DNA from 3 places in the Pseudarthrobacter sp. NPDC092424 genome. Region 2 is predicted to be linked to each of the others. Evidence: riboswitches for the same ligand, from Rfam matches in the RefSeq annotation. Region 2 holds a riboswitch; each other region holds the start of a gene.
The links. A riboswitch is a leader RNA that binds a small molecule or an ion and turns the genes downstream of it on or off. The one in region 2 is predicted to bind cyclic di-AMP.

Region 1 (5,763 bases), on a different contig from region 2:
GAACCGGCCGCCTGGAAGGCCGGAAGGCGATCGTGACAGGTGCCGACTCCGGCATCGGCGCCGCGACAGCCATCGCGTTCGCCCGGGAGGGGGCCGACGTCGTCCTTTCTTACCTGCCCGAGGAAGAGGAGGATGCCGGGCGCATTGCGGGCCTCATCGAGGCCAGCGGGCGGAAGGCCGTCAAGGTGCCAGGCGACCTCAAGGATCCCGCCGTGTGCCGGGAAGTGGTGGACACCGCAGTGTCGGCCCTGGGCAGCATCGACATCCTGGTGAACAACGCCGGCAAGCAGGTGGCCCAGGAGGAGCTGGCAGGCATCACGGATGAGCAGTTCGACCACACGCTCAAGACCAATGTGTATGCCATGTTCTGGCTCACCAAGGCCGCCCTGCCGCACATGCCGCCGGGCTCGACCATCATCAACACCACCTCCATCCAGGCCTACAACCCTTCCCCGACGTTGGTCGATTACGCCACCACCAAGGCCAGCATCAACAACTTCACCAAGGGCCTGGCGCAGCAGCTTGCGCCCAAGGGCATCCGGGTCAATGCCGTGGCGCCGGGTCCCATCTGGACACCGCTGCAGGTCAGCAGCGGCCAGCCCAAGGAAAAACTGCCGGAATTCGGGCAGTCCACTCCCCTGGGGCGCGCCGGCCAGCCGGCCGAGCTGGCACCTGCTTACGTGTTCCTGGCCTCGCCGGAGTCCAGTTACGTGGTGGGCGAGACGCTGAACGTCAACGGCGGCAACCCCACGCCGTAGCCCGGCACGACCGGCCGCCGGCACCGCCGCCGGAGCGCAGCTATTCTGCCGCGTGGTCCGGCATGTCCAACAGCAGCCGGTCCGTCGCGGCGTCGGGCACGCCGTCGAAGAACGTGGCGAGGACGGTCTTGAACACCGTCTCCCCGGGCGCTGCGCGGAGGAACAGGGTCGCGGACGAGTGCAGTTTGCGCGCGTCGATGCCGCCCAGGATTTCGTCCGCGGAGCGCCCGGCATGGGCGGCGAGTGCCTGTGCGCATTCCAGGAGCCGGGGGCCCAGCACCGGATGCGCCAGATAGGCTCTGGCTTCTTCGAGAGATCCGATCGCGTAGCGCTGTGACGTGGGGCTTTGGCCGAGCCCGGCAACCTGCGGGAACACAAACCACATCCAGTGGCTGCGTTTATGCCCTGTCTGCAGCTCGGCCAAAGCCTGGTGGTATGTCCCACCGCTGTCCTGGGCGGCCGTGAACCGCTCAAGGTTGTACCGGTCATTCATGGTTCCCTCCGATCCGGGCCGCGGCCCGTAGCTGACGATCCGGATCCGCCTTCCAGCGATCCAGCACCGTAACGGCCCGCCTCCGGTCCTTTTCGCCGAGTGCGCCAAGCAGCGGAACAAGGACGTCGGCCATGAGCGGATCTGTCAGTTCCGGGGTGTGCGCGGACCTGAGGAACCCTTCGATGCGGGTCAGGTCGGTGTGCCGCAGCAGACCCACCCTTGCCTGAAGCAGCACCACCGCTGCAAGTCTCCGTTCAAAGACAGGCCTGCTCCCTGGCTTCGGCACGCCCCAAAGTGCCGAAGCCAGGAACACCACCCCGTCATGGTCCAGGTCCCGGAACTTCCGCAGCGCGTCCCTGACGGTTCCCCGCACGGCACCCACAGATGCCCCGTAGGAGGCCAGGCTGCCGCCCAGCCGCCCCTCGACGTCGTCCGCCCTGTACCAGGTACCCTCGTTCTGCAACGTGCGGTCGATGAATGCGGCCACATCCTGGACCGTTGTCACCGGCGTCCCGCCGCTGCGTGCGTGATGCAGTAGGGCGTCCAGGGCCTGGCCTCGAGGCGGCCCTCCGCAATGGCTTCGCCGCACACCGCGCAGATGCCGTACGTCCCGTCATCGATTCGGTCCAGCGCGGCCTCCACCTGGTCCAGGCCGGCGCTGCTCTGCTTGAGGAGCGCGGAGGCCTGCGACAGTTCAAACGCGATGGTGGAGCCTTCTGGATCGTGTTCGTCGTCCACATTTGCGTTCTGACGTGCCGAATTAGCCGAGGCGATATCCGCACGAAGGGCCGGCAGGAGCGCCACCTTGCGGGTGCGTTCCTCCTCCAGCATCAGCCGGAACCGCTCAAAATCAGGCATGCCCAAAGCCTAGCCCCGGCCGCCACGCACGTCAGTACCGGCCCACCGCCATCCAATGGCCCCATGCCCTGCTGGGCGACCACCACCGGTCACGGATGCAGGCTTCCGGGGGCACGGCGCGGGGCCGTGATCGCGGCCCCGGGACATAGTCCGCAATACCACATCCTTCAAGGGCTGACTGAGCTTGCAGGCGCGCAAACCGCAGGCAGCAGTCCGGGATTGTTACGATGTGATGCATTTCACTTCGGACCCGTCGGCCGCGGGCGTCTTTCGAGGTCAGCGCGCCATGCAGGGTGAATCCAAACGATAGCCTAATCCGAGAGAAGGGCCTCGGATGTTATCCAAACGTGACATTTAGCTGGACGGCGGGTTACGGTCGAGTGGTGTCCCTCCCCGATGGGACATTCCCACCAGCCTGCCGAGCCCTGCCGCTGGACCGGGATACCACCGTTTCCAATTGGCAGGGACGGGGGAACCAAGTTTCCACGGCCTCATTGAGGCCTAGGGGTTAAGTCGAAAGCCTTTCCGCTTGTGCGGATGCTTCCGACCGGGCATCTCCAGCCCGAACCCGACAGCTCACCCCGCAGGCATGGGAGAGGCGATTCACTGTGTCAAAAATTTCCACCACCGCCCGTCATCGTGCAACTCCGACCGGCTCCATCACCGTCCAGGGCCTGGCCCGGACCTTCGGCCGTCCCGCACTGGCAGTAGCCGCGGCATCCGGCATTGCGCTCAGCGTCGGCGCCCCCGCCCAGGCAGGTGTGAGCGGCCCGGACGCTGAAGCAACGTCGGTCCAGACGTCCTCCGCACCCGCGGCAACTGCTGCCGCGGCAACTGCTGCCACCGTGCACACCGTGGTTTCCGGCGACACCCTGGGCGCGATCTCCGCTGCCCACGGTGTGGCTCTGGCCGATGTCCTCGCGGTCAACGGCCTCTCCATCGACACGATCATCTACCCGGGCGACCAGATCGAGATCCCCGGCGCAGGCTCTGCGGCGGCTGCACCGGCAGTTGCACCTGCGCCCGCACCCGCACCGGTCCAAACGACTGCAGCGGCGCCGACGAACACCGGCATGAACCTGTCCTACGCGTCCACCGCGCCGGCCGAGTCCACCGGCACGGGCACCGGCGCAGGGATCCTCGCCTCCGCCTACAGCCAGATCGGAATCAACCAGGACTGCACCGCCATGGTCGAGACCGCCCTGCGCTCGGTCGGAAAGAGCGTTGGCGATCTTGCCCCCACGCAGTTCTACCAGTACGGAACCGTGGTCTCCACCCCGGCCCCCGGCGACCTGGTGATCACCTCCGGCCACGTCGGCGTTTACGCCGGCGACGGCCAGGTTGTGAGCGGCGGCATCGACGGCTACAAGACGGACGTGCACTCGCTCAGCTGGCTCGCCGGCGCCTCCTTCGTGCGCGTGGCCTAGGCAGCACCAAGGGCCGGAAAGGGCGGCATTCGGAAATCATCCCGAATGCCGCCCTTTCCCCGTTAAACATCCGGCAGTTGGCTGGCGTTCAGGTTCCGCAGAACGTCAGGTAATCACCAAAGCTTTCGGGGGCTGCCTCCTCGTAGCGCTCCAGCCCCGGCCGCCGCCGGTATGGCTCGGAGAGGACTGCGACGAGGCGCTGGAACGGGCCGATGTCACCTGCGGTGGCTGCATCCAGGGCTTCTTCCACCAGGTGGTTGCGCGGGATATAGACGGGATTGACGCGGTCCATCAGGCTGGCGTCCGGCGCCATGGCCCGCCACCGCTCCGCCCAGGCATCGAAGGCGGCAAGGTCCAGGACCATTCCGCGCGCCGGCCCGGTGTTTCCGAGGGCCGCATCCCCGAGGCGGCGGAAAAACTGCGTATAGTCCACCGGACCGTCCCTAAGCAGGGCGATGACGCCGTCGACCAGTTGGGACACCTCCGCTGCCTCCGGGCTTCCTGCCGGATGTCCGGCCAGACCCAGCTTCGAGGCCATGCCCGCTGTCCAGGCGTCGCTGTAGCGGCGGCGGAACTCCCCCAGCACTTCCACTGCGGGCTCTACCGCTTTTTCCTGGTCCTCGTTGATAAGGGGAAGCAGCGATTCGGCCAGGCGGGCCAGGTTCCACTCCGCCACCACAGGCTGGTTGGCGTAGGCGTACCTCCCGCCGGTGTCGATGGAGCTGTACACGGCGGCCGGATTGAATGCGTCCATGAAGGCGCAGGGCCCGTAGTCAATGGTTTCACCGGAGATGGTCATGTTGTCCGTATTCATGACGCCATGGACAAACCCCACCAGCATCCACTGCGCCACCAGCGACGCCTGGGCCTCAACCACGGCCCTGAACAGCGCCAGGTAAGGGTTGCCGGCCTGCGCTGCCGCCGCATAGTGGCGTGCTATGGCGTGGTCAGCGAGCCTGCGCAACAGGTCGGGATTGTCCGTGGCCCGCGCGTACTGGAACGTACCCACGCGCAGGTGGCTGGCGGCAACCCGTGCCAGCACCGCACCGGGCAGCATCGTGTCACGGCGCACGGGGCGGCCGGTGGCCACCACGGCCAGGGAGCGGGTGGTGGGGATTCCCAGCTCGTGCATCGCCTCGCTCACCAGGTACTCGCGAAGCATGGGTCCGACGACGGCACGGCCGTCCCCGGCTCTGGCAAAGGGTGTGCGGCCCGACCCTTTGAGGTGGACGTCCCGCAACCGGTCGCCGTCGGACGAACTCCCCTGCAGCGGCAGCTCACCCAGGAGGAGGGCGCGCCCGTCGCCGAGCAGCGGCGAATAGCCGCCGAACTGATGGCCGGCATACGCCTGGGCGACCGGCGCAGCGTCCGGCGGGACGTCGTTGCCCACCAGGAACCTGGCGCCCTCCGGGCTGCGCAGGAAAGCCAGGTCCAGTCCCAACTCCCCTGCGAGGGCCTCGTTGAGGACGAGCAGCCGGGGTTCGGGCGCCTCTTCCGCCTGCCAGGGAACAGCAAGTTCGGGCAGCTCCCGGGCGAAACGTGATTGAAAGCTGACGGTCGATTCCGCTACACCGCTCATGGGTTAACCCTAGCCCCGCCCGGCGCGCTGCGGGCCGTCACTGCGTGGCCGCTCACGGCAGCCTCACGTGACTGCGTGCCCGCCGGGAAAGTCGCCATGTTCCCCGGCCTGGGCCTCCTCCTGGAGCAGTGGGTCCTCCTGCCAGGCGTCCGGGTTTTCCTCGGCAGCGCCCGGATAGCTGTCCGGTTCTCCGTGGACGGGGTCCAGTCCGAGGGAAGAGGCAGCGCCGGGGGCCTCGTCCAGGATGACGTCCTGCTCCGGAACAACTTCCAGTTGGTCGTCGGGGAGTTCCTGCTCAGTCATGGTGATGCCTTTCCACGTATCGGTCAGTCAATAAAGTAAGCATACTGATGAACATGGTGCTGTGTGAACGGCCAGGCATGGGAAAAGGGTGACTTTGGGCCCTACCTCCCCGGGGGTTTTGCGGCCACGCTGGTGGCATACGCCCGTAAAGGACCCCGCAGGAGCAGGACATGGCAGCCCGCAAGCCCATTGCCGTCGGCACGAATGACACGCCCCAGAGCCACGCAGCAGTGTCCTGGGCGGCCCGGCGGGCCCACAGGGACCGGCTCCCGCTGGTGATCCTGCACGTCGTGGACGAGCGTTGGCTTTCCGAACCCTATCCGTGGCGCAGCGTACTCCAGGAGT
Region 2 (5,763 bases):
GTCCTGTGCCTGCAGTTCCATCAGCTCTGGGTGCGCGTTATGGCCATCACCGCGGGAGTGATTTTCATCATCGCCATGGGCCTGAGCCGGGTCTTCCTTGGCCACCACTGGCTCACGGACGTCACTGCCGGCTGGCTGCTGGGCGGTGCCTGGGTGGGCCTGGTGATCCTGGCCCACAGGCTCTTCCATCTGACAAGGCGCAAGGAACACGTGGGTCCCGCACCCACGTTCGACCACCCCGTGGTGCGGGACGTCGTGGCGGAGAAAATCCACGACCACATGCCCGAGCACCAGGGGGAGCGCGGAGCGGATGCGGGCCGGGGCCGCGGCCCGGGGGACCATCGTGCCGGGTGATAGTTTGGACCCATGCGCACTCTCGTTGTTGACCACCCCTTGGTCGCCCACAAGCTCACCGTCCTGAGGGACAAAAACACCCCCTCGCCGGTCTTCCGGCAGTTGACGGAGGAGCTGGTCACGCTGCTGGCGTACGAGGCCACCCGCGAGGTCCGCACCGAAGAAGTCACTATCGAGACCCCTGTCAGCACCACCGTGGGTACGGCTTTCACCAAGCCCACGCCGCTGGTGGTTCCGATCCTCCGCGCCGGCCTGGGGATGCTTGAGGGCATGACCAAACTGGTCCCCACGGCGGAGGTTGGCTTCCTGGGCATGGCCCGCGACGAGGAAACCTTGGACATCATCACCTACGCCGAGCGCCTGCCTGAGGACCTGACGGACCGCCAGATCTTCGTGCTGGACCCGATGCTTGCCACCGGCGGAACCCTCCGCGAGGCCATCAAGTTCCTGTTCAAGCGGGGCGCCTCTGACGTCACCTGCATCTGCCTGCTGGCCGCCCCGGAAGGCCTGGCCAAGCTCGAAGAGGAACTCTCCGGCGCTAACGTGACCATCGTGCTGGCCTCCATCGACGAGAAACTCAACGAAAAGTCCTACATCGTTCCGGGCCTGGGCGACGCCGGCGACCGCCTGTACGGCATCGCAGGTTAGCCGGCAGGACGGGTAACAGACCCCGCCCTGCCGGTCCCGGCCGGCGGGCCGGTCCTGCCTAGTACCAGTTGTTGGCGTAGTGGAAGTTCAGCGCGCCGCACGGTGACTGGTAGCGCTCCTTGATGTAGTCCAGGCCCCAGTTGATCTGCGTGCGGTAGTTGGTGAGGTAATCGGCTCCCGCGCTTGCCATCTTCTCGGCAGGCAGGGACTGCACGATGCCGTATGCGCCACTGCTGGAGTTGGTGGCCGTGGTCTTCCAGTCGGATTCCTTGGTCCACAGCGTCTTCAGGCACTGCATCTGGTCCGGCGCCCAGCCGTACGCCGCCAGCTGGCTGGCGGCGTAGGCCTGCGCGCCAGCGGGGTCGTTCACGGCGGCCGGCTTCGCAGCCTTGGCCTTCGCGGCAGCAGCCTTTTCGGCCGCGGCTTTGTCTGCGGCAGCCTTCGCAGCTGCAGCCTTCTCGGCGGCCGTCTTCGCGGCAGCAGCCTTCGTGGCGGCAGCCTTCTCAGCAGCGGCCGTCTTGGCGGCGGCTGCCTTGGCGGCGGCGGCTTCTGCCGCGGCGGACTGGAGCTCGCTCTTTTCGAGGGCCAGCTGCGCCTGCTGCTCAGCGGGGGAGAGCTGCGTGGCCGCGGGTTCCGTGGATGCAGCGCGGGTCATCGACTCCGTGGCCTGGCCCGCAGCGCCAACGCCCACCAGCAGCGCGCAGGATGCCGCCAGCACGGCAGCCCGGCGCCCCAATGCGGGGAAGGTGCCACGGCGGGAGCGCTTGGCCGCGCGGGCGGCTGCGCGGGTGGGAACGCCAGAATTTGGGCGCGGTTCTACCTGGAATTCAGACATGATGGATCGCCTCTCACACCTGCGGAGTTAGCTGTCGGGTTCGGATGAGGGCATCCGGCCGCACGGAACATTCACGTGCTGGCTTAACCCCAAGGGCCTGATAGCGTGCCCGGGACGGTGGGTCCCCCGCCTCTGCCATCGGTCTATCGGAGTCCGGGAAGCGGCAGAGCTCGGCGTCATCCGGACATGCGCCACGAACGGAAGCGCACCATTCGACGGTACAGGAGTTTCAGGCCGAAGTCACATTTTGGTAACAGAGATCACGACGGCGGCGCGTCGCCATTGCCTGCCGCCTCACCCGGACGTAATGGGCAGTCTGACTATGAAGCTCGTCCGGCCGGGCCGTGACTCGACGCTGACGGTGCCGCCGTGCGCTTCCACAATGGACTGTACGATCGACAGCCCCAGGCCGCTGGTCCCTTCGGCCGCCGCAGGGCCGCTTCGGTCGGAGGCGCCCTTCCGCGCCGCGTCTGCGCGGGCAAACCGGGCAAAGACCTTGTCCACGAACTCCGGGGGAATCCCGCCGCCGTCGTCCGTTACCGCAACCTCCGCGGCGCCGCCGGGAACCACCCTGACCCTCGTCTCCACGGTGGTGCCGGCAGGCGTGTGCTTGCGCGCGTTGGATAACAGGTTCATCAGCACCTGGCGAAGCTGTGCAGCATCGCCGGCAACGACCACGGGCTCCTCGGGCAGTTCCAGCCGCCAGTTGTGCCCCGGCGCCATGACCTTCTCGTCGCTGACACCTTCAATCACCAGCTGGGTCAGGTCCACGTCCGCCAGCTTCAGCGGCTGCCCCTCGTCCAGCCGGGCGAGCAGCAGCAGGTCCTCCACCAGCGCCGTCATGCGCTCGGACTGGCTTTGCACGCGGGCCAGTGACCGTTCGCCCTCAGGCGTGAAGTGCTCGGTCATGCGGAGCAGTTCGGTGTAGCCCCGGATCGCAGTCAGGGGAGTGCGCAGCTCGTGCGATGCGTCAGCTACGAACTGCCGCACCTTGGTTTCGCTGCGCTGCCGGGCCTGCAGCGCGTTGGCCACGTGGTCCAGCATGAGGTTCAGCGCGTGTCCCACGCTGCCTACTTCTGTTCCCGGATTGGCGTTCGACGGCGGCACCCGCACTGCCAGCGCGACCTCGCCCGCGTCCAGCGGGAGGCGGGAAACCCTGGTGGCCACCCCGGAAAGCTGCTCCAGCGGTTTCATCGTGCGGCGGATCAGCACCGTTCCGGCGAATCCCACGAGCAGCAGCCCGCCGAGCGACACGAAGAGGAAGGTCCATACGAGGGAGGCCAGCGTGCTTTCCTTGGCAGCGAGCGGCAGCCCGGTCACCAGGACGTCGTCAAACGATGTCTGCACGGCGACCAGCCGGTAGTTGCCGGTGGACAGCTTCCTGTCCACCGGTGCGGAGCCGGCCGCCAGCGCCTGGAGCGTCTCCTTGTCTTTCGCCGAAAGCGCTGACCGTGTGGTGTCCGGGGCCAGAAATCCTGCACTGCTGACCTGGCCGTCAACGATGCGCGCGTTCAGCGTCCCGACGCTCTGCCCCCGGGCATCCAGCGGGTCGCGCCCGTTGAAGCCACCCATGGGTGGCCGTCCCGGATCGTTGGACCGCTCCGCGGCCTGGGTCAGCTGGTCGTCAAGCTGGCGGGTCAGGAAGGTGTCCATGGAGGCGTAGCTGACTACCCCGACCGCGCCGCAGATCGTGATGAGCAGGGCCATGGCCAAAGCGGTGAGCCGGGTCCGGAGGTGCCAGGTGGCCGGCTTCAGCCAGTTCCGCGGCGCTCCGCTGGAGCCGGCAGGCCGTGAGGTGGCCGGCGGAGTTGGACCGGAGAATGCCATCTAGTCCGCCGGCTTGATGACGTAACCTGCACCCCGGACGGTGTGGATCATGGGCGGGTGCGCGGCATCGATCTTCTTGCGCAGGTACGAAATGTACAGCTCCACGATGTTGGCCTGGCCGCCGAAGTCGTAATTCCATACGCGGTCCAGGATCTGGGCTTTGCTGACCACGCGTCTCGGGTTCTCCATGAGGTACCGGAGCAGCTCGAACTGGGTTGCGGTGAGCTGGACGTCATCTCCGGCCCGGGTTACTTCGCGGGTATCGATGTTGAGGACCAGGTCTCCCACCACCAGCTCGGCCGTGTCCATGGCGGCCACTCCGGAGCGCTGCACCAGGCGGTGCAGGCGGAGCAGGACCTCCTCCATGCTGAACGGCTTGGTGACGTAGTCGTCGCCTCCGGCCGCGAGCCCAAGGATCCGGTCCTGGACGGCGTCCTTGGCGGTGAGGAACAGGGCCGGCACCTCAGGCGCGAAGGTACGGATCCTGCCCAGGAGCTCAACGCCGTCGAACCCTGGGAGCATGACGTCCAGCACCAGGACGTCGGGCCGGAACTCCTTGGCCAGTTTCACCGCCTGCGGACCGTCGGCAGCAACCGCCACGGACCAGCCGGCCATGCGCAGTCCCATGCTCATCAGCTCGGAAAGGCTGGGCTCGTCATCGACCACCAGGGCGCGGATCGGAGAGCCGTCCGGGTGGGAGAGTTGCGGAAGGTTGTTGGTCATGGAGTGCGAAGTGGCCATGGAGCAACTCTCCGATCTCTCGTTGTAGCCGGGCTTAGGGCAGCCTGTGCACCCGCTGTGAAGTTCAGCCTAACGACCTGAACGCCGTGTCCGGAGGTCGTCCGCACACTGTCGGCCTGGTGTCCGAATGCCGGTCCGGGTGGACAGCGAACCCGTGCAGGCAGGGCGATTTCACGCCCGTGCGGGAAAATGCATTAAAGACATCGTTTGTGGCAACCATCCGAATAAAGCGCTGGTATTGCGCGGGTTACGGACTGGTATTGGCATTTTGGTTGCTGTTACCGCCGAGTAACTGAATCGTGATTTGCGGCACATTAGTCCATTTCGTCTCATAATGCGGACGGTTTGGTCCATTGTTACTTGCAAGTTCGCATTGTTACGCGTCACACTTCCAATGTGAACAAGAACTCAACAGCACCTGCAGCCGCAGATTACTGGCACAGCGCACCTGCTGCCGCCGGGATGCGCTGTTGCCGAATGCACGCCTGACCTTCCCACCCTTTGAAGTTCTTAGGCATTCGCCCCACTAGCCCAGCGTCGGGCGCCCCTCCCCAGCATTGCGGGGACCTAGCATTCGAGCCGCGATGACGGCCATTCACATTGAGGTAAGCATTCATGTCAGTTGCATCCGGATACGTCCATATCTCCGTCCGTAACGCCGCCAAGGCTGCCCAGTCCACCGGATTCCGCCCCGGTCCCGGTTTCGGGCAGCGGACGCCTGCCGCTCCCGTCGGCGCCGGAAGCAGCTTCCCGGCCACGGGCTACGTACCCCAGGGCTACAACCCCAACTCATACGGCCAGCTCCGCGCAGTCCCGCAGGCAGAATCCGCGCCCATGACCGCCCCCACTCCCGTAGTGGCCGGGCCCAACGCAGTGCGCCCAGTGGCCAACGACAACGTAGCCCGCGGCTTCGTCCTGTACATGGGCATCGATGAGGAAACCGCTGCAGCAGCCGGTACCTCCATTGCCAAGCTCGCCCAGGAAATCCGTGCCTACGCCCAGTCGCTGGTGGCCGGTGCCGAAAGCTACGCAGCAGTTGCCATAGCCCCCGCCGGCACCCCGGGTTCCGCGCTCGACGTCGTACGCTCAACGTTTGGTGACCCCACCGTCAACGCCCGGCAGCGCACCGAAACCCCGCGCCCGGCGCAGCAGGAGCCCCGCCCCTCCGGTGTCCTGATCGACCTGGCTCGCCGCGAGGTACACCTGGACGGCGAATCCCTGAACCTGACGTTCAAGGAATTCGAGCTGCTGAACTACCTCGTGGAGAACGGAACGCGCACCGTGGGCCGCGACGAACTGCTCGAGGGCCTGTGGCGCAATGCCGAGGAAGTGCCCAATGAGCGCACTATCGACGTCCA
Region 3 (5,763 bases), on a different contig from region 2:
TTCCACGACGTAATCGATGCTGGCCAGCAGTGCGGTCACGTCCGCCGGTTCGATGGCCACGAACGTGGCGATCCGCAGCTGGTTGCGGCCCAGCTTGCGGTACGGCTCGGTGTCCACCACGCCGTTGGCGCGCAGGACCTTCGCCACCTGGGCGGCGTCCACGGAGTCGTCGAAGTCGATCGTCGCGATGACATTGGAACGCTCGTCCGGGTTGGTGACGAACGGCGTGGCGAAGTCCGAGGCCTCGGCCCAGGTGTAGATCCGGCCCGCGGAATCAGCGGTGCGCGAGGCGGCGAAGTCCAGGCCGCCGTTCCCGTTGAGCCACTGCACCTGCGCGTCCAGCGTCACCAGGGTGGACAGCGACGGGGTGTTGTACGTCTGGTTCAGGCGCGAGTTGTCGATGGCGGTCTGGAGGTCCAGGAAGTCAGGAATCCAGCGGCCGCTTGCCTTCACGCGGGCGGCGCGTTCCAGGGCGGCGGGGGAGAAGAGGCCCAGCCAGAGGCCGCCGTCGGAGGCGAAGTTCTTTTGGGGCGCGAAGTAGTAGACATCGCTTTCGGCCACGTCCACGTCCAGGCCGCCTGCGGCTGAGGTGGCGTCCACCAGCACCAGGGCGCCCTGGTCAGCACCGGCAACACGCTTGACCGGAGCGTAGACACCGGTGGAGGTCTCGTTCTGCGGCCAGGCGTACGCATCCACGCCCGCTTCCGCCTGCGGAGAGGGGCGGGTGCCGGGTTCGGACTTGATGATGGAGGACGCATCGAGGAACGGCGCCTTGTTGGTGGCGGCGGCAAACTTGGAGCCGAACTCGCCGAAGGACAGGTGCTGGGCCTTCTTCTCCACCAGGCCGAACGCGGCAACATCCCAGAAAGCCGTGGAACCGCCGACGCCGAGGACCACTTCGTACCCTTCCGGGGCGCGGAAGAATGCGCTCAGGCCTTCGCGGACGGAACCCACCAGGTTTTTGACGGGGGCCTGGCGGTGCGACGTGCCCAGGATGGACTTCGAGGCCGCGGACAATGCATCGATCTGTTCCTGGCGGACCTTCGAGGGGCCGGCGCCGAACCGTCCGTCCGCGGGCAGGAGGTCGGCGGGAATAGTGATGCTGTTGTCGCTCACAGGTGCTCCAGTTTCGGCATGGACGCGCATGGTCCGGGCGGATGGTTGGCCTGCGGCCGGCTGCGGTGGCTCAGGCCCTCCTTATTCTGCCTGAACGGGTGTTCCCGCAGGAACCGGATGCGTCATAGTCCAGCAATTGAGACAAGGCGCGATGCTGCCTTCGGCGACTATTCGGACAAATTCAAAACAGGCTAAGCTTTTCACCGGACTACGCCCGGCCGAAGGCGTTACGGTAGGACAACGCAAGGTACTGCGCTCGAGGAGCTGAGCTGGATGACGGATCTGATCGACACTACGGAGATGTACCTTCGCACGATTCTGGAGCTTGAGGAGGAGAACATCGTTGCCCTGCGCGCCCGGATTGCGGAGCGGCTGCGCCACTCGGGCCCCACGGTGTCCCAGACCATCGGTCGGATGGAACGCGATGGCCTGGTGGTGGTCTCCGGAGACAGGCACCTTGAACTCACCGAGACCGGGCGCAAACGGGCCACCGAAGTCATGCGCAAGCATCGGCTGGCCGAACGGCTCCTCGCGGACGTCATCGGCCTGGACTGGGCATACGTACACGATGAAGCCTGCCGTTGGGAACATGTCATGAGCGAGCGGGTGGAGCGGCGCATCTACGAGCTCCTCGACCATCCCACGGAGTCCCCTTACGGCAACCCCATTCCCGGGCTCGACGCCCTGGGCGGCCAGCCGGTGCAGGCCGGCGGTGGCGCTGCGCCGGCTGCCGATAGTGCTGTGAGCCTGCTCGAAGCGATGAAGGCCTACCAGCCCGCTTCCGCGGTGGTGGTCAGTCGGCTGGCCGAGCCCATCCAGGTGGAGCCGGAACTTCTCCTGCAGCTCGACGAGGGTGGAATCCGCCCCGGCGCCAAGGTGTCGCTTGAGCGGGTGGGGGACTACATTTCGGTGCGGGTGCCGGGGATCGAAGGCGCACTCGAGCTGCCGCCGGAAGTGGCCGCGCACGTCTTCGTTACCGTCGTTTAGGGTCCTCAGGGCCTTCGCCTCTTACCCCGGCGTGCCCGTTCCCACACGGTTATAACGGAATTGTTACTGCCGGGCTTAAGCCCGTATAGTTAAACCCAAGCGTTGATACACAAGCGTTACCTGATCCGGAGCCGAGCTCTGCCAGCGGATCAGGTGCACGAGTCATTTACTGGCAGAGGCGGGGGAACCACAACCGGCAGCGGGGGCTGCCTTGGGGTGAAGTCCGTCAGCAGCAAGCCTCTCCAGCAAATTCCTCCCGGGATAGCTCTGTGCAGAAGTTTGCTTACGGCGGACCGGGTCTTTGAACTCTCTGACCCGAATCCGACAGCTAACTTCGCAGGCTTTCCAGAGAGGAAACCTTCTTTTGAGCATGCAGACCTCCAGGGGCCGGCGCCGCGCTGCGGGCCCCTCACCGACCCCCCGGGTTGTGGAAGTCATCGCCGCGGAGCGCCCCCGCGATTTCCACCGGGAAGCCCGCCGCCGGCGCGGCCCCTTCCGGCAGATGACGGAGTTCGCCTCAGCGAGCGGTATCGGCCAGAAGGCCGGAATTGCCCTGGCAGCCACCGGGCTCGTCCTCACCGTGACGGTCCCCTCCACCAGCCCGGTAATGGCCACTGAGGCCTCGGACGTTGTTCCCGCGGTTGCCGTGCAGCCCGCACAGCAGCCTGAAATCTCCGCTGAGGCCGGGGCCCGTATTGATTTCAGCCGCTCCGCAGTGGTCACCAAGGCGGACCCGGACGGCAAGCTGAAGCAGCTCCTGAGCGCCCAGTCCGCCAGCGCAATCTCGCGCGCCGCTTCGGTGGGCAGCCTTGGTGCGCCCCTGGCCAACCTGACTATGGTGTCCCCGTTCGGCTACCGGGTGAGTCCCATCACGGGCGGCTACGGCGACTTCCACCGTGGCGAGGACTTCGCGGCCCAGTGCGGCACCTCCGTGCTCGCGGCGGCCACCGGCACCGTGACCTTCGTGGGCTGGCATGATTTCGGCGGCGGCAACCGGGTGGTCATCGACCACGGAAATGGCCTGGAGACAACGTACAACCACCTCTCCGGCTTCAACGTCCGGGAGGGCGAGACTGTGGGCCGCGGCGACGTAGTGGCATATAGCGGAACCACAGGGGCGTCCACGGGCTGCCACCTCCACTTCGAGGTCCAGGTCAACGGCGAGGTCGTCGACCCCACCGGCTGGCTCTAGTCAAAACTGAGGGTTTGCTCTCGCAACACTTTTAGGCCCCGTGACCTTAATGTGACATTGGTTATTAATTCCTGTAACGTCGTACACGCGTCAACTTTTCCGAAGTTGACGCTCTTGAGTGGATTGCCTAACTCTGCCACCGCTCAAGGTCCGTTCGCATTTCATCGTCTGGCAGGGGCGGGGGAACCAATTTCGGCCTTCTGTTTGTGGGAAGGCCTTGGGGTTAAGCCGTAAAAGCTTCCTTGGAAGCGCGCGGCCGGGTGACTCCCATCCGAATCCGACAGCTCACCTCGCAGGCATTGGGAGAGGCTACCTTTCGTGTCTTCACGTCGTAATTCTGCGCGCCACCGTGCACAAACGGTGCGCACCAACCCTTTGGGCTCCGTATCCAAGGCCGTCAGCGCCAATGCGGGGACCATGGGTCGCCAGGCCGCAGTCGCAGCAGCAGCTTCGGGCCTCATTCTGACCATGGGCCTGCCGGCCACCGCAGCGGACACCACCGCGGGCATTTCGGCCTCCACCGAGTCTGGAGCCCCGAATGCCGCCGTAATGGCAGCCCCCACCGCCACGGTTTCCTTCGAGCGCCCGGTGGTTAAGACCACCGCAGCTCCGGAGATCGAGCCGGTCGAGGTACAGTCCACCTCCGAGGAAGAAGAGTCCACCACGGGCTCCGCCGCCGACACTGCACTGTCTGCAGTTGCCGGTGCTTCCACCTCCGGCATTGCCGGTATTGCCTACACAGGCATTGGCCGCCCGTACGTCTGGGGCGGCACCTCTCCCAACGGCTGGGACTGCTCCGGCTTCACGCAGTGGGTCTATGCGCAGGCCGGCATCAGCATTCCCCGCGTCAACGCATGGTCCATCATGACCGCCACCGCTGCCCCCAAGCCGGGCGACTTGGTGGTCCAGAACGGCGGTGCCCACGTGGGCATCTACGTCGGCAACGGCATGATGGTCAGCGCGCTGAACCCCAGCCAGGGCACCCTGCTGCATGCCGTGGCCGCCACCGGTTCCTCGGTGTATTACACGCTCAACCCGTAGTTCAAGACGGCCCGCCCGCGGGCCCGGTTCAAACGCGTATTTCGCCAATCACCACATCCCCGTTTGGGACGTGCCGGGGTACCCCCAAGATCCCGGCACGTCAATAGCCCTGGGCTGTTCACAGCGGTCTTGAGGAAATCGAAAGAGAGAACATGACTACTCGTGCTACCGCACGGCACCGCGCCGAGGTCACCAAGACCAACTCGCTTGCTGTCATTGCCAAGGCCGTGGGCGACAACGCCGGCGGCATGGGCCGCCAGGCCGCAGTCATCGCTGCCGCTTCCGGCCTTGTCCTGACCAGCGGTGTTGCCGCCAACGCTGCAGACTCCAACGTCCAGCGCGATTCAGCCCCGGCTTCTGCCCTGTCGGTCGAGTCCGCCGTGGATGCGCCCATCTCGGCTGCCTCCACCATCTCCATCAGCTTCGAGAAGCCGGCCGTCTCCACCGAGGCCGCTCCCGTTGTCGAGGAAGAGCCCGTTGTTGAGGTGAAGGAGGCCGAGCCGGCTCCGGAACCCGAAACGGCAGCACCGGCCACCGCGGCCACGGTGACGGCATCCGCACCGACGGCCACCAAGGCTTCCGCCAGCGGTAAGGGTGCAGCCATCCTGTCGGCCGCCTACGCCCAGCTGGGTGTGTCCCAGGACTGCACCATGCTGGTGACCAACTCCTTGGCCGCCGTTGGCATCAACTTCCATGACTGGCCCGCCGGCTACCTCTCCCTTGGCCGCACGGTCAGCGCAGCTGAAGCCCAGCCCGGCGACCTCATCTACTACGCGGACGGCGGCGCGGGCGTAGCGCACATCGCTGTCTACGCCGGCAACGGCCAGGCCGTGCACGGTGGCTATAACGGCAACCAGACGGTGGTCTTCAGCGCGAACGTGGGCTCCGGCCCGGTCTTCATCCGCGTCGACTGACACGCCTTCGCAAGCCCTCCCCACTCCGGGAGCTTTGTCCTCTTAGAGCGCTTATAACCCCCCTTTGGGGTGGCTAAGCGGACAAAGACTCCGGTGGGGAGGGCTTTTGCGTGCCCGCATTCCCGCGCCGGATTAGCTGATGGCGCAATTCTTTGTTTACTCTGGTGGTGTCGATCCATAGCCCGGACATGCCGAGGGCAGCCGGCCCTCGTGCCCCTGACGGGTGCGGCCGTGAAGAGGTACGTGCATGCGCACTCTCGTTCTGAATGCTGGATATGAACCGCTGGCGGTAATAACTTTCCGCCGGGCGCTGGTGCTTGTGCTCACGGGCAAGGCAAGCGTGGTGGCCGAAGGGGACGACCCCGTTGTGGGGCCGCAGGAGATCCTGGGCCGCCCGTCCGTGATCCTCCTCAACCGTTACATCCGCCCCCGGTATAACCAGTCCACCGCTGTCAGCCGGCGCGGAGTGCTCCGCCGGGACGGGCACCGCTGCGCGTACTGCGGCAAGGCTGC

Region 1: linked by a shared signal. The riboswitch ahead of ACIQCN_RS05480 (LysM peptidoglycan-binding domain-containing protein) and the one ahead of ACIQCN_RS10095 (hypothetical protein) in region 2 are both predicted to bind cyclic di-AMP.
Region 3: linked by a shared signal. The riboswitch ahead of ACIQCN_RS11025 (M23 family metallopeptidase) and the one ahead of ACIQCN_RS10095 (hypothetical protein) in region 2 are both predicted to bind cyclic di-AMP.

The regions. Positions count from the first base shown of each region.
Region 1 is NZ_JBIVQC010000002.1:530,051-535,813, forward strand. Features, by position in the region: gene ACIQCN_RS05460 (glucose 1-dehydrogenase) at 1-758, shown strand, start outside; gene ACIQCN_RS05465 (DUF1810 domain-containing protein) at 799-1,251, opposite strand; gene ACIQCN_RS05470 (DNA alkylation repair protein) at 1,244-1,756, opposite strand; gene ACIQCN_RS05475 (TraR/DksA family transcriptional regulator) at 1,753-2,109, opposite strand; cyclic di-AMP (ydaO/yuaA leader) riboswitch at 2,545-2,714, shown strand; gene ACIQCN_RS05480 (LysM peptidoglycan-binding domain-containing protein) at 2,718-3,536, shown strand; gene ACIQCN_RS05485 (YdiU family protein) at 3,625-5,115, opposite strand; gene ACIQCN_RS05490 (hypothetical protein) at 5,179-5,418, opposite strand; gene ACIQCN_RS05495 (universal stress protein) at 5,589-5,763, shown strand, end outside.
Region 2 is NZ_JBIVQC010000005.1:203,910-209,672, forward strand. Features, by position in the region: gene ACIQCN_RS10085 (phosphatase PAP2 family protein) at 1-354, shown strand, start outside; gene upp (uracil phosphoribosyltransferase) at 367-1,002, shown strand; gene ACIQCN_RS10095 (hypothetical protein) at 1,061-1,837, opposite strand; cyclic di-AMP (ydaO/yuaA leader) riboswitch at 1,843-2,023, opposite strand; gene ACIQCN_RS10100 (sensor histidine kinase) at 2,132-3,664, opposite strand; gene ACIQCN_RS10105 (response regulator transcription factor) at 3,665-4,405, opposite strand; gene ACIQCN_RS10110 (winged helix-turn-helix domain-containing protein) at 5,021-5,763, shown strand, end outside.
Region 3 is NZ_JBIVQC010000006.1:143,768-149,530, reverse strand. Features, by position in the region: gene serC (phosphoserine transaminase) at 1-1,116, opposite strand, end outside; gene ACIQCN_RS11030 (metal-dependent transcriptional regulator) at 1,390-2,103, shown strand; cyclic di-AMP (ydaO/yuaA leader) riboswitch at 2,223-2,461, shown strand; gene ACIQCN_RS11025 (M23 family metallopeptidase) at 2,474-3,295, shown strand; cyclic di-AMP (ydaO/yuaA leader) riboswitch at 3,410-3,608, shown strand; gene ACIQCN_RS11020 (C40 family peptidase) at 3,713-4,336, shown strand; gene ACIQCN_RS11015 (NlpC/P60 family protein) at 4,489-5,250, shown strand; gene ACIQCN_RS11010 (HNH endonuclease) at 5,498-5,763, shown strand, end outside.